Regions from separate parts of the Luteibacter sp. P4_E6 genome, predicted to be linked through region 1. Evidence: riboswitches for the same ligand, from Rfam matches in the RefSeq annotation. Region 1 holds a riboswitch; each other region holds the start of a gene.

Region 1 (5,313 bases):
AAATCTTCCGGCTCGCGCAGTCCGTCGTTGGCGGTCACGGTCATCTGCGTGACGCCGTCGGACAGCACACCCTGCGGGGAATTCACGTTGGCCGCGTTCAGTGCATTGGAAACGTCGTTGGCCGTCAGCTGCTTGGACGACAGCGCATTGGTATCCAGCTCGATGCGCACGGCATGCGGCGTGCCACCGAACACCTGCACGCGCGAGACGCCGTCGATCTGCTTCACACTGGGCATGATCAGCGTATTGACTACGTCGAACAGTTTGTCCGGCGGCATCGTCTTCGAAGTGAAGGCGACGAGGAGGACGGGAATCTGCCCGGTATCGAACTTGAAGTACTGCGGCGGCGAGGGCATGCCGGCCGGCAGATCGGCCGCGGCCGCGTTGATGGCCGCCTGCACGTCGCGTGCGGCAGCGTCAGTGCTGCGGTCCATGGTGAAGCGGACACGAACGAAGCCAGCCCCTTCGGAGCTGTTCGAGTACATCTGGTCGACGCCCGGAATCTGGCCGAGGTGGCGTTCCAGGGGCGCGATGATGGTCGACGCCATGGTCTGCGCGTTGGCACCCGGCATCTGGGTCTGGATGAATACCGCCGGCACCTCAATCGAGGGCAGCGCGGCCACGCCAAGCAGCATGTATGCGATCGCACCGGCAAGGGTCAGGCCCGCCGCAAGCAGCGACGTACCTCTCGGCCGGCGAATGAATGGTGCAAAAAAGTTCACGACACTTCCTGTGATCGCGGGAAGCATACCCGCGCCCGTGGACTTTATGACGGCAGCGCGACGGTGTCGCGTGTGCCTTTAGTGGGGGCCCTGCCGGAAGGCAGGGGTGTCGCGTTCATTTATATCGAGGCAAAACATAGGGAATCGCCGCTGAAGCGGCTCCCACACAGAGCCTGGCACCTTCCATCACAAGGCTTGGCACCTTCCATGGTCAGGCAGGTCTCATGTGGGAGCCGATTTATCGGCGATGGGGGTGACTCAACGCGCCGGCGAATACCGCACGGTCAGGTAATAGGTCCGCCCCAGCTGGTTGTAATACGCCGCGGTCTCATAGCGACGATCGAACGCATTGGCCAGGCGACCCTGGACGCTCCAGTCGCTATCCACGTGCCAGGTGGCACGAACATCCGCCGTCGCGTAGCCGCCCAGGCGTGTCGTATTCGCGGCATCGTCGTAGCTGTAACCGGCGGAGTAGACCGAGCCACCGACGGTGAAGGCGCCGAGATCGCGGTCCACGTCCACGCGGGCCGTACGCTTGGGACGGCGTGCCAGGAGGTTGTTGTACTCGTCACCGCTGTCACGGTCCTTCGGCTGCTGCAGGGTGGCGTAGCCACGCAGGTGCCAGCCGTCCACGTCCGCGCCCAGCTGTCCTTCAACGCCACGGATGCGTGCCTTGCTGACATTGATCGGCAGGAAGTTCGCATCGAAGCCGATCAGGTCGTTCACCCGCGTCTGGTAGGCGTTCACCGCCCAGTTCCAGATGCCCGGGCGGGCCGACAGGCCGATCTCGGCCGTGCGCGACTTCTCCGGGCTCAGGTTCACCGGCGCGCCGTACGGGTAGTACTCGTCGTTGAAGGTCGGCGCGTGGAACGCGGTGCCGTAGGAGGCGGTGACCTTCATGCCGTTGTCGAAGCGGAAGCCGTACGCGGCCTGGCCGGTGGTGTGGTTGCCGAACTGGTTGTTGTGGTCGTGACGTGCCGACAGCTGGATCTCATTGGCGCCGAAGATGCCCTGGTACAGCGCGAACACGCCGGTGTTCTCGCGCGTGTCCTTCAGGTAATCCGTGTCGCTCTTCAGCTTCTCCTGCTGGAAGTCCACGCCGACGCTGAGCGTCTGGCCCGGAGCGAGCGTGAAATCGTTCTGCCAGGAGGCCTGGTTGCGCTTGGAGTACAGGTAACCCACGCGCGCCTTGTCGACGCCGTAGTTCACGAAGTCCAGGGTCTTGTCGGCGCCGTTGAGGTAGTTGTCGGCGCGGTCCTGGTTCTGGCCCAGGCTGATCGACATGCGCCAGTTCTCCAGCGCGTTGAACGCGAGCTTGGTGCCGGCGACCTGCTGCGAGCGGCGGGTCAGGTTCTGGAAGTCACCGTCGTATTCGATGTCGCCCTTGCTACGCAGCCAGCTGCCGGTGAGCTCCGTACCGTCGTCCCAGCGGTAGCCGCCGGAGAGCGCGCCGTTATAGGTGCGGTAGGCGTCATGGTCGGGTTCGTCGGTGAAGCAGCCTTTGAAGGCCTCGCCCGCACCGACACGGCAGGCATTGATGCCCGAGGTGTACTGGCCGCCGAGGCTGGCGTTGTACCAGCTGTGCTGCGTGCCACCGGACAGGCCGAACTGGCCGTCGGTGTAGCCGTGGCTGCCACCGGTGACCGACACCGAAGGCGTGGGCGCTTCGCCGGCCTGGCCGTGGCGGGTGAAGATCTGGATGACGCCACCGATGGCGTCCGAGCCATACAGGCTCGACTGCGGGCCGCGAACGATCTCGATGTGGTCGATCTGGTCCACCGGCAGCTGCTCGTAGGCCGGGATGCCGGCACCGACCGTGCCGACGCGCACACCGTCCAATAGGACCAGGGTGTGCGAGGAGTTGGTGCCGCGCATGAACAACGATGTCTGCTGGCCGATGCCACCGGTGTTCGCCATGACGATGCCCGGCAGGCCGGTGAGCAGGTCCTGCACGCTGACCGGCTGCAGGCGCTCGATGTCCTCGCGGGTGATCAGCGTGACCGGGGCGAGCACTTCGTCGAGCGGCGTGGCCGCACGGTTGGCCGTGACCACCACCGGATCGAGCTTCTCGGCGGGAGCGTCGGCCGCGTGGGTGGCGGCGATGGACGACAGCAGGGCCATCGCGAGCAGGGTCTTCTTCATGGAGCCGTTTCCTTAGTGCGTCGCTAAAGGCGAAACGGAGGACAAACGGCGAACGGCATGCGGGCACGGATCGACCCGGAACGCTGTCCGGATCCGCCCTCCGCGAATCGCCCAACATAAAACGCCCCGCGAGTGTCGCGAGGCGAATGCRTCGGGCCGGTCTCCGGACTCGCGTCAGCCACCTGCCGTGGCGGAACCCGGCGCCTTCCCGCTTTCGCAGTGGCGTATGGCCGGTTTCCGTAAAGACCTTCAGGCCTTCCTGTCGCTTACCGTTGCGGGGGCAGTGCCGGAATAGTCGCGAGGCGACGCACCGGCTTCCCGTTTCATCCCACCAGCGACCGCCGGCCGGGACACCCGAACGGCGCCACTCTAGCGGGCCGCCGGGTTCATGTCACGCGGATTTAACAAACGTGACGGTGTCAGCCGACGACGCGGACGCCACCGATCCAGGTCTCGACGACCTCGTGGTTGTGGTCCATCACGACCAGGTCGGCACGGTAGCCGGCGGCGATGTGGCCGTGGGTGGCGCCGAGGCCGAGGAAGGCGGCCGGGTAGGTCGAGGCCATGCGGGCGGCTTCGTCATAAGGCACGCCGACCATGTTGATCGTGTTGCGTACGGCCGTGGCCATGTCCAGCGCGGAGCCGGCCAGGGTGCCGTCGGCGGTCTGGCAGACACCGTCCTTCACCGTGATCGTCTCGCCCTTCAGCACGAAGGTCGGGTCGTCGGAGCCGACCGGCGGCATGGCATCGGTCACCAGCATCATCTTCTCGCGCGCCTTCGCCGCGATGGCGACACGCAAGGAAGCCGGATGCACGTGGTGGCCGTCGACAATCAGGCCGCACCAGCTGGCGGGATCCTCGAGTGCGGCGCCGACCACACCAGGTTCGCGGCTGGTGAACGGGGTCATGGCGTTGAACAGGTGCGTGAAGCCGCGAATGCCAGTGGCCAGCGCGTTACGCGTGGTGTCGTAGTCGGCGGCGGTGTGGCCGGCAGCGACGATGACGCCGTTGGCGACCAGCTCCTGCAGCACGGCGGCGCTGGCGCGTTCCGGTGCGAGGGTGAGCAGAGTCACGCCGCCGTGGCGGCGCGCGACCATCGCCACGTCACTCGCATCGGCGATGCGGAACTTGGCCGGATCGTGCACGCCCTTGCGTTCGGGCGCGATGAACGGGCCTTCGAGATGGATGCCGAGCACGCCGGGCACGCCCTGGGCCACGGCTTCGTTCACGGCGTCGATAGCCTTCGCCATGACGTCGACATCGTCGCTGATGAGGGTGGGCAGGAAGCCGGTCGTGCCGAACTTCGCATGCGCCTCGCCGATCCTGCGGATCGCATCGACGGTGGGTACGTCGTTGAACAGCACGCCACCGCCGCCGTTGACCTGGCAGTCGATAAAGCCGGGTAGCAGGGTGCGGCCACCGAGATCGTGGCGTTCCGCCGCGCGCACGCGCGGATCGGATGGCAGCGCGAGACCGGTGATTTTTCCGTCGTCGATGAGGACGGCAAAGCCACCCTGGAATCCGTTATCGGTAAGGACGCGGCCGTTGACGAGGGCGAGGGTCATACGAGGAACTCCATGAATCAGACGGTTTCCGTCACCTTGTTCAGGTGCGGCGGGACGTCGGGATTGAAGCCACGGCGCAGTGCGAGGGCGGCGGTGGCGCGATAGAAGCTCTGCACGGTGACCAGCACCGCGGCGATGGGTGCCGTGGCGACGAGCGGGAGGATGTCGTCACCCGTGGCACCCGGCGCGGCTACCCACACCTTGGCACCGCGCTTGCGGAACTCGGCGGCGACCTCGAGCACGCCGGGCAGGGTGTCGTCGTTCTGCGCGAAGAACAGCACCGGAAAATGGGGGCCAACCAGGGCCATCGGGCCGTGCTTCACCTCGGCCGCGCTGAAGGCTTCGGCATGCAGCCCACAGGTTTCCTTGAACTTGAGCGCGGCCTCGAGCGCACCGGCGAAACCAAAACCACGACCGACGACGAACAGGTTGTGCGCATCCACCAGCCCGTCGGTGAGTGCCGACCAGTCGGCGTTCCAACCGTGACGAAGCTGGGCGGGCAGCGCGGTGATCGCATCGGCGATCTCGGGCTTGCCGCTCCACCGGGCGGCGATGTGCAGGATGGCGAACAGCGCGCCGAGATAACTCTTGGTCGCGGCGACGCTGGTTTCCGGTCCGGCGTGCAGGGGCACGACGACGTCGGCGACATCGGCAAGCGGCGAATCCACCACGTTGACCAGCGCGACCACGTAGGCACCCGCCTTTTTCGCGGCCTCGGCATTGCGGACCAGGTCGGGGCTCTTGCCGGACTGCGAGACGGCCACATAGAGCGCGCCGTCGAGGCGCTGCGCCGCGTGGTAAATCGAGGTGACCGACGGCGAGGCCGACGCGGTGACGACGCCGAGCTGGGTTTCAAACACGTACTTGGCGTACATGGCCGCGTG
Region 2 (4,922 bases), on a different contig from region 1:
TACCGGTATCGGTCACGGCGAGCATCACGTACTGGCCCGGGCGGACGTCGGCATGGCCCTTGGCGTAAGCGTCGTCGAGCAAGGCATTGCCTGCCTCGACGGTGAGGCGACCCTGTCCGTTCATCGCGTCGCGCGCGTTGATCGCGAGGTTGAGCAGCGCGTTCTCCACGTTCGAGGGATCCACCAGGGTGTTCCACAACCCGCCGGCGATCACGGTTTCCACCTCGATGGCCTCGCCCAACGCGCGGCGCAACAGTTCGTCCATGTCGCGGACGAAGCGACCGATGTTGACGACCTTGGGTGCCAGCGGCTGGCGGCGACCGAACGCGAGCAGCTGTGCGGCAAGCTTGGAGCCGCGCGTGACACCCGCCATGGCATTGGCGACGCGACGCTCCGCGCGTTCGTTCCCGGAGACGTCGGCGGCGAGTAACTGCAGATTGCCGCTGATCACCTGGAGGAGGTTGTTGAAATCGTGGGCCACGCCGCCGGTGAGGTTACCGATCGCATCCATCTTCTGCGCCTGGCGCAACTGCTCCTGGACCACGTCCAGCGCTGCTTCGCGGTCACGCTCAGCCGAGACGTCACGGGCCACGGCGAAGATCAGGCCCTCGCTGGGCACCGCTCGCCACGAGAGCGTGCGCAAGCCACCGTCGGCGGTGCGATAGCGGTTCTCGAAGCGAAGCGTGGTCTCGCCATCGGCCAGGTGGCCGGTTTCGTCCTGGGTGCGCGAGATGTCTTCCGGGTGAACGAAGTCGAGATAGGAACGACCTAACGTGTCGCGCTCGCTCCAGCCCAGGATGGTTGTCCACGCCGGATTGACCGATAGCAGGCGGGTGTCGGTGTCGGCCACGACCAGGATGTCGCTGGAGAGAGTCCAGACCCGGTCGCGCTCGTAGGTACGCTCGACGACCTGGCGCTCGAGATCTTTGGCCAGTAGCCGGAGCTCGTGCTCGGCACGGCGCCGTTCCACGGCCACGCGCGTGCGGCTGGCTACTTCGCTGACGAAGCTGATCTCTTCCTCGGACCAGTCGCGAGGGTCCGCGTGGTTGAGGTACAGGAGGGCGACGAAGCCGCCCCGTTCCGTCACCGGCATATTGATGAAGGACAAGGCGGTGATGCCGGCCAGGGCATCGGCGGTGGCAGCCGTGCGTGGGTCCGTCCGGGCGTCGGTGATCACCGTGGTCACGCCACGTTTGAGCTCATCGATGTAGCTGCCGTAGTCGCGAAAGTGCAGTACGCCGGCGAGGGTCTGGATCCCTGGCGCATTCCAGTCTCGCTCCACCGTGATGGTTTCGGCCACCGGGTCGATCGTGCCGTAGCCGGCCCGGCTCACCTTCAGCGTCCGGCCGAGTACCTCGGCGACACGGTAGGCAATATCGATCGGATCTTCCAGATCGCGCAGCAGGTTGCCGATCTCGATCAGGGCAACGCGGCGATCTTCGGCGGCACCGGAGCCGTCGGTGCCCTCTCCCGCCGAACGGATCGTCACCGCCGCGGTGGCTGGCAAACCCGGCCGGGCTTCGAGCGATACCCGCACGTGGGCTCCATCGACCGTGGCGAGGGCCAGCTCGCGCACGCCGTTGCCTGGTATGACCAGCGGCAGCGCCGCGACAAGGCGATCGCGGCTGTCGGGGTCCCACAGGCCGAGGAACCCCGAAGGCTCGTGTTCGCGCAAGCGGGCGGTCACCCAGGCGTTGGCGTAGAGCAGCTCTCCCGAAGCCGACACGGCCGCAAAGCCAAATGGCAGGGCATCGAGCGCATGGGAAAGGAGAGTCTGGTCCTGCAATGCGAACGATGAGGGCATCTGTCGAGCAATCGTGGGAGGCTGGTGGGCGGCGATTTTATCGGTTCATTGTGGTTCCCTTTGTGTAGACGGCCTTCACAGAACCTTCATTGGCGAGCCGTCGAAAAACGCTTGACAACAGGGACTCCCCAGCCGATCAACCACCTACGCCAACACCCTACATCTTGTGTTGACGCACCCCTTCGCCAGCTATATCGTGTGTCTCGTTGGTGTCCGGAGAGGCGCGACTGCCCGTCGGACTTAATAGGGAATACCGGTGTGAATCCGGAACTGCCCCGCAGCGGTAAGTGGAAACGATCCCGTTCAATGCACTGGTCCTTCGGGGACTGGGAAGCGACGGGTAGGCGGACCGCAAGGTCCACGTCCACGAGTCCGAAGACCTGCCAGCAATCGGTGCCCGAGAGGCCTCGATAGTGGTGACGGCTTCCGCGGGGAAGCACGTCGCGGACCGGAGGCCTTCAAAGGCGCTCCGTCCCCGACATTTCCCGTGTTTTGCCCCCATCGCATCGAGCCGACCCTCGGGACGGAGGTTTGACCAAGGCCATGGGGCTGCCAACACAATGACGACGATGGATTCCGCAGCGCGCGAGCGCACCGAGACGGCCGACGCGGCCGCCACTCCCTCCGCAGCAACCGACAAGGCGCCTGCCGCCGGTTACAAGAACGACGCGCCGCCGGCCTTCGCGCTGACGCCGCCGCACAACCCCGGACAGATGCGCGTGACCAAGCGCAACGGCGGCCACGAAGTGGTCGACGTGAACAAAATCGTGCGCGCGGTGACGCGCAGCGCCGATGGCCTGTTTGCGGTCGATCCGATGCGCGTGGCGCTGAAGACGATCGGCGGCCTGTACGACGGCGCCACCACCCAGGAACTCGACCAGCTGTCGATCCGCACCTCGGCCGCGCTCACGGCCGAAGAGCCGGAATACGGCCAGCTCGCCGCGCGCCTGCTCGCCGCGTTCGTCGACAAGGAAGTGTCGGGCCAGGACATCCAGTCCTTCTCGCAGTCGATCTCGACCGGCTTCGACCTGGGCATCCTCAACGAGCGCCTCCGCGACTTCGTGCAGATCAACGCGCGCAAGCTCAACGATGCGATCGACACGACCGGTTCGCGTCGCTTCGAGTATTTCGGCCTGCGCACGGTGTACGACCGCTACCTGCTGCGCCACCCGACCAAGCGCTTCGTGATCGAAACGCCGCAGTATTTCTTCATGCGCATCGCCTGCGCGCTCGGCGGCAACGACGTGGCCGAGACGCTCGAGCTGTACCGCATGCTCTCGTCGCTGGAGTACCTGGCCAGCTCGCCGACCCTGTTCAACGCCGGCACCGCGCATGAGCAGCTGTCGTCGTGCTTCCTGCTCGACTCCCCGCAGGACGCGCTGGAATCCATCTACGCCAAGTATGGCGACGTGGCCCAGCTATCGAAGTTCGCTGGCGGCATCGGCCTGGCCTACTCGCGCATCCGCTCGCGCGGTTCGCTGATCAAAGGCACCAACGGCCATTCGAACGGCCTCGTGCCCTGGCTGAAAACGCTCGACGCCTCGGTTGCCGCGGTGAACCAGGGCGGCAAGCGCAAGGGCGCGGCCTGCGTGTACCTGGAATCCTGGCATGCGGACATCGAGGAGTTCCTCGAGTTGCGCGAGAACACCGGCGACGACGCGCGCCGCACACACAACCTCAACCTGGCCAACTGGGTCCCCGACCTGTTCATGCGCCGCGTGGAACTGGACGGCGACTGGTCGCTGTTCGATCCGAAGATCGTCCCGCATTTCGTCGACACCTGGGGCCCGACCTTCGACGCCGCCTATGAAAAGGCCGAAGCCGAAGGCCTCGCGTCGAAGTCGATCAAGGCACGCGAGCTCTACGCCCGCATGCTGCGTTCGCTGGCCCAGACCGGCAACGGCTGGATGACCTTCAAGGATCGCTCCAACGCGACCAGCAACCAGACCGCACTGCCGCAGAACGTCATCCACCTGTCCAATCTGTGCACCGAGATCCTCGAAGTGACCTCGGAAGGCGAGACGGCCGTGTGCAACCTCGGCTCGGTGAACCTCGCCCGCCACGTGGTGGATGGCCAGTTCGACTACGACAAGCTCGCCACCACCGTGCGCACCGCCGTTCGCCAGCTCAACCGCGTGATCGACCTCAACTTCTACCCGATCGCCACGGCGAAGACGGCGAACATGAAGTGGCGCCCGGTCGGCCTCGGCGTGATGGGCCTGCAGGATGTCTTCTTCAAGCTGCGCCTGCCGTTCGATTCGGAAGAAGCCCGCAAGCTGTCGACGCGTATCCAGGAAGAGATCTACTTCCACGCGCTGTCGATGTCGAACGAGATCGCCGAGCGCGACGGCCCGTTACCGGGCTTTGAAGAAACCCGTTCGGCCAACGGTGAAATGCAGTTCGACTACTGGCCGGCCGCCACGCCGACCGATGCCGACGGCCGCTGGGCCGATCTGCGCGAGAAGATCAAGGCCAAGGGCCTGCGCAACTCGCTGCTCATCGCCATCGCGCCGACGGCAACCATCGCCTCGATCGCCGGCTGCTACGAGTGCATCGAGCCGCAGGTGTCGAACCTGTTCAAGCGCGAAACACTGTCGGGCGACTTCCTGGTGGTCAACCGCTACCTGGTCGACGAGCTGAAGACGCTGGGCCTGTGGACCGGCGAAGTGCGCGACCAGATCAAGCTCGCCGAAGGCTCGGTGCAGGGCATCACGGCGATCCCGGCACGGCTGCGCGAGGTGTACCGCACCACCTGGGAACTGCCGCAGAAGGCGCTGATCGACCTCGCCGCCGCGCGCGGTGCGTACATCGACCAGAGCCAGTCGCTGAACCTCTTCATGGAGAACCCGAACATCGGCCAGCTCTCCTCCATGTACATGTACGCGTGGAAGTCCGGCGTCAAGACGACCTACTACCTGCGCTCGCGTCCGGCTACGCGTATTGCCAAGACCACGGTCAGCTCCCCGGCCGCCGTGCAGGCACCGATCGCCCCGGCCGCGGATGCACAGGAACAGGCCGAAGCCGCGGTGTTCTGCTCGCTGGAGAACCCCGAGTACTGCGAAGCCTGCCAGTAACAGTAGAGAAATGTAGGAGCCGATTCATCGGCGATAGGGGTACC
Region 3 (4,922 bases), on a different contig from region 1:
CGAAGCCGACGAAGGCCAGATGCTTGCGCAGATAGATGCCGCCAAGGAAGAACAAGGCCATGGACGCATCGGGTAGATGAAGGGCATCGCCGAAGTGATTGAAGCGCGTGGCGATCATCACTAGCGCGAACAGGCCGGCAACAGCAGTGAACAAGGAACGTGAGAGCGGCTTCATAAGGTGACCTCGAAGGTGGGACGGTTACGAACGGGGCTGGTAACGCAGGGTCAGCATCCAGTTGCGCTCCGGCTGGTTGTAATACTGCGCAGTCTCGTAGCGACGATCGAAAATGTTGTTCGCCGACAGTTCGATTTTCCACGCCGGGGCGAAGGCATAGGCCATGCGAAGATCGGTCAGCGTGTAGCCGCCCAGCCGGTTGGCGTTGGCGGTGTCATCGAAGCGATAGGCCGAAGCGAACACGCTCGCACCGACGCTGAACGCGCCGAAGCTGCGGTCGACATCGATATTTGCGGTGCGACGCGCACGACGCGGCAGCAGGTTTCCGTGCGTGTCATCGTCGCTATCGTCGATCGGCTGCAGCCAGGTGGCGTTTCCGGCGAGGCGCCAGTCACCGATGGTTGTGTCCGCGGCCATCTCGACGCCACGGATGCGCGAGCGGTCGATGTTATTCGCCCCGCCGAACGGGAACAGCGGACCACTCAGGCTCGAGTCGAACACGATCAAATGGTCGATCTTGTTCTGGAAGCCGTTGACGGACCAGTGGCCCCAGCCCGGCGTGCCCCGCAACCCCAGCTCCCAGTTCTTCGATGTCTCCGGGCCCAGATCCGGATTGCCGTAGTCGGGGAAATACAGGTCGTTGAAGGTCGGCGCCTTGAAAGCGGTGCCGTAGCTAGCGGTCACGCGCAAGGTCTTCGTCAGCGCATAGCCGTACTGGAGGCTGCCGGTGGTCTTGCCGCCGAACTGGCTGTTCTCGTCACGACGCACGCTGCCCTGTACGGAGCTGTCGCCGTACTCCTGCTGCCACTCGGCAAACAGCGCGTGGTTGCGGCGTGCATCGACGAGGTAGTCGGTGCTGCCAACCACGCGATCGCGTTGCCAATCGAAGCCCACGGTGGTGAGGCCGGCGCTCTCACCGACGCGACCGAGATCGGCCTGGAGGGAAGCGAGGTCACGATGCGTGTTGAACGTGTCGGCGTAAACGCCATTCTCGTAGTCGGTCGAAAGATCTTCGCTACGGCTCAGGCTGGCGGTGATCAGGATGTCCTGCGCCGGCTTGTAGCGCACGCGGCTGCCCAATACCTGTGTCGCCGACTGGGCAAAGTTGCTGCTGGTGCCGTCGTAGTGGTTGCGGCCTTCCGTACGCGTCGCCGTGGCGTCAGCGTCCCACTGGTCGTCGAAACGCCAGCCGCCCAGCAAAGACAGCGCATTATTCTTGTAACCATCCCTGTCGGGCTCATACGTGAAGCAGCCGGCGCCGCCCGGGCTGGGCTTCCCGCGGCACGCATTGATGCCGTCGGTCTGGTCATGGGTTGCCTGGACGGAGTACCAGCCTTGCGCACCGCGACCGGCGAAACCGACGGAACCGCTCGCCGCGTCGTATGAGCCCACGCCTACCGAGAAGTTCGGTACGAACGCGCCCTCGGGATGACGGGTGAAGATCTGGATGACGCCACCGAGCGCTTCCGAACCGTAAAGGCTGGAGTACGGACCGCGCACGATTTCGATGCGCTCGATCTGGTCGACCGGGATGTCCTGGAAGGCAGCAGTGCCGGAGGTGGCCGAGCCGATCTTGACCCCGTCCACCATCACCAGCACGTGATCGGATTCGGTACCGCGCAGGAACACGGACGTGGCCTTGCCCGGACCGCCGTTGTTGGCGATCGACACGCCCGGGGTACCGCGCAGCAGGTCAGCCAGGGAATGCGGCTGGAGACGCTCGATATCGGCGCGGTCGATCACCGTCGAGGCGGCGAGGACCTGGCTCTGGGTCTGGTCTGTGCGACTGGCCGTGACGACGACCTTGTCCAGATCGGTGGAAGCATCATCGGCGATGGCCGCAGCGGGCACGAGCAAAGCGATCGCGATGGAGACCGCGAGGGTGGAAGAACGAAATGACACAAAACAACTCCTGCTAACCGCGCCTACCCGCGCGGCATCAATGGCGAGGAACAGGAGGCGGGAAGACAGGATCGCGGAGGGCAAAAGGCCGACGGCAACCCACGACATGGCCCTCCGCCTGTCCGGTGTACCTCATGGCCGGTCTCCGGGCTCGCGAGCGCAGGGAATCCCTACCGGACGGCGCCTTCCCATGCCTATGGCACAGTGACTTGATGCCGACCTTTGCTCGCCTACCGTTGCGGGGGCAGCTCCGGAATGGTGGCAGCCTCGAAAGGCCGCGCACGTCACCGGATTCCCGTTTCAATCCTCGGCACTGAAGCCTTGGATCACCTTGGGCGCAAGTAGTGTATCCGAACGCGGCACACGGYGGCATAGATGGCCAATTAAAAGAAGGGTGCGCGGCCGAGCCGGCCGCTGAGTGCCCCAAAAGCCTTAAAAGGTTGCATCGAATTCCTTGCTGCCCGACCACAGCACGGTGTTGTGTTCACCGGTCAATCATCGTCGCCCCACAGGGCGATCAGTGCTCGCGAACCGTCGCGCCTTTCACCGCGTTGGCCAGCCGCTGCTTCATGACCGCATCCGACGGATTGGCGTCGCTTCCGTAGTACAAGGTGTAGAGCACGTTGGTATCGGCACCAGGCGTACCGAGCGTCGTGCCAGCCCAGCTCATGTCGGAGTCCTTGTACGGCTGTCCGTCCCCTGGGTGGGCGCGGGTAACGATGTCCTTCCAGCCGGAAAGATAATCGCGCGGCGAGTCAGGGAATGGCTTCGGATGCCGATTGATGCGTACGGCGGTGTACTTGTCCATATCCGGCTGAGCGCTAATGCCCGCGATACCCAGCGTCGCGCTGCCGTCGCGTCCCAGATAGCCGTAGCTGACGGCGAGCTCACCGTTGGCTTCGATCGGCTGCAAATCCGGGCCATAGCTAAGCGAGAATCCCGCCGGCGCGATGGAAAACCGCTTGCCGAAGTCGATGGCGAGATTCGCAGAGGCCAGCTCCGTGGGCACCCAGTCACCTTGCTGGAGGAATTCCTTCCAGGCAGCGAAGCTACCGTCGTAGGTCGTGGAGATCAGTCCGAGGAGGGTTTCGGTCTGGACGCTATCGGCGTGCCGGAAACGCGACTGCGTCTTCGACAGGAGAACGACATAACCGTCGGGCACGGGTAGCGAGTACACCTCGAGCACGGCGTCGATAGCCGGGAAGGCAAAGTCGCGATGCTGCCAACGCCGATGCCATCGATCGACGACGACAACGTCGCTGATGGGCGACCCGAGCGACGTCATCCTGACTTTCTCGTCGCCCACGTCACGCGTGAACGTGGAGGCTTTGAAGATCAGGTCCACGAGGCCGGCGGCGTCGGAGTACAGCTTGGCCAGGGGCAGATCGTCTGGCTTTCGCACATGCAGCAGTATGACTTTCCCCAACAGGCCGGCATCGACGAAGCCATTGCCTGGAAGTGCTGACTTCGCGTGCTCGGGTATCCAGTAGGTCCACTCGTTGTTAGCACCACGACGAAGTGCCATGGGGTAGGCATCGAGCGGCGCACCGGCGGCAAGGATTTTTTTGCTGCCATCACCCTTGGGAAACATGTTGGCATCCTCCCGGCCGAGAAGCTCCTTCCACTGGGAATCGAAAAAGGTGTCGGCCTGCGCCAGGTAACTCTTGGCGAAATCGTCAAAAGTAAGTGGCAGGTCGACATGCACGCGGAAGATCCCATCCTGGGTCGCGTCCATGAAGATGGCACGGCCCGAGGCACGCCTTTCCGAGTCCACCGATTTCGTCGGCGCATCCAGAACCAGACTGATGGGCAGCGCGAAGTTGAGGTTTTCGTTGGGCGACTTGCGCAACACCACGCCGATCACCTTCCCGTCCTTGTCCAGGAGGGGGCCGCCGCTATTGCCTGGCGATGCGGCCGCCGAGAAGCGGATCCACTTCCACTGGCCATTCTCGTCTTCCGGCGTATCGGACGTGTACAGGCCATCGCGTACCACGACGCCTGTGCCCAACGCATTACCGACCGCGTAAACCGCCTCGTTGAGATGGTTACCACGGTCGACGGCCAGGGGTTTCACGTCCGGCGCGTTGGCCACGGTGAAGACCACAAAATCTTGCGCCAGGGAAAATCCGACGACCTTGTCGATGGCAAAGACCTTGCCGTCCGCGTCACGTAGCAAAGGCGGACCCGAACGGCCGCCAATGCCGTCAATGACCACGTGGAAAGCCGTGACGAAACGGTTCTTGCCAATGGCGAACGCCGTTCCGATCGAATTGTATTTGTCGTTGCGGTATTGGAAGGGGAGCTTTTCCAGCGGGAGCGGCTTCTCGTAGCGTGCGGATGAATCGTCGGGCTTGGCCAGCACCACCTCGAACGTGGCGCCTTTCACCACGGGCAAATGCGACGCGTCCAGGGTGGCGGCAGACAGGCTCTGCGAGAACCACACGGCTATTGAGAAGAGGGTCAGGCGGCAGATACGTCCGTGAATTTGCATGAAGGCGCTCGGGCTGGTGGGCCGGGAGTTTCAGCAGCCTCCCTGGCAAGGCTTGAACCGCGTCAGACGATACAGTGTCAGTCAACCCCACTCAATAACGACGGCAGAGTGTCTGCCGCAATTATTGCAAGACAACCGGGAGCCCCGGTTTCGCAGCCTGCGTCCAGGTTCCGGAGAATCCGCCCGACTTCGTCGGCACCAGATCGAACGTCTCGAGAACCACGCCATGCTCATCCTTATGTTGCAAGATCCAGTGCCCGGATGGCGCCTTGGCGATGTCGAGGCCGATCGATGTGCCAATCCGTTCGTAGAAATAGCTCGCGCCGGAAGTGGACCCAATCAAGGCAATGGCGC

What was found. A riboswitch is a leader RNA that binds a small molecule or an ion and turns the genes downstream of it on or off. The one in region 1 is predicted to bind cobalamin.
Region 2: linked by a shared signal. The riboswitch ahead of AC1DT2_RS04020 (ribonucleoside-diphosphate reductase subunit alpha) and the one ahead of AC1DT2_RS01235 (TonB-dependent receptor domain-containing protein) in region 1 are both predicted to bind cobalamin.
Region 3: linked by a shared signal. The riboswitch ahead of btuB (TonB-dependent vitamin B12 receptor) and the one ahead of AC1DT2_RS01235 (TonB-dependent receptor domain-containing protein) in region 1 are both predicted to bind cobalamin.

What each region holds. Positions count from the first base shown of each region.
Region 1 is NZ_JBFUJE010000007.1:6,002-11,314, reverse strand. Features, by position in the region: gene AC1DT2_RS01240 (efflux RND transporter permease subunit) at 1-722, opposite strand, end outside; gene AC1DT2_RS01235 (TonB-dependent receptor domain-containing protein) at 981-2,864, opposite strand; cobalamin riboswitch at 3,002-3,237, opposite strand; gene nagA (N-acetylglucosamine-6-phosphate deacetylase) at 3,284-4,429, opposite strand; gene AC1DT2_RS01225 (SIS domain-containing protein) at 4,447-5,313, opposite strand, start outside.
Region 2 is NZ_JBFUJE010000031.1:13,824-18,745, forward strand. Features, by position in the region: gene AC1DT2_RS04015 (hybrid sensor histidine kinase/response regulator) at 1-1,804, opposite strand, end outside; cobalamin riboswitch at 1,995-2,206, shown strand; gene AC1DT2_RS04020 (ribonucleoside-diphosphate reductase subunit alpha) at 2,365-4,878, shown strand.
Region 3 is NZ_JBFUJE010000119.1:4,651-9,572, reverse strand. Features, by position in the region: partial or broken gene AC1DT2_RS09725 (hypothetical protein) at 1-175, opposite strand, end outside; gene btuB (TonB-dependent vitamin B12 receptor) at 200-2,077, opposite strand; cobalamin riboswitch at 2,197-2,426, opposite strand; gene AC1DT2_RS09715 (S1 family peptidase) at 2,595-4,568, opposite strand; gene AC1DT2_RS09710 (hypothetical protein) at 4,690-4,922, opposite strand, start outside.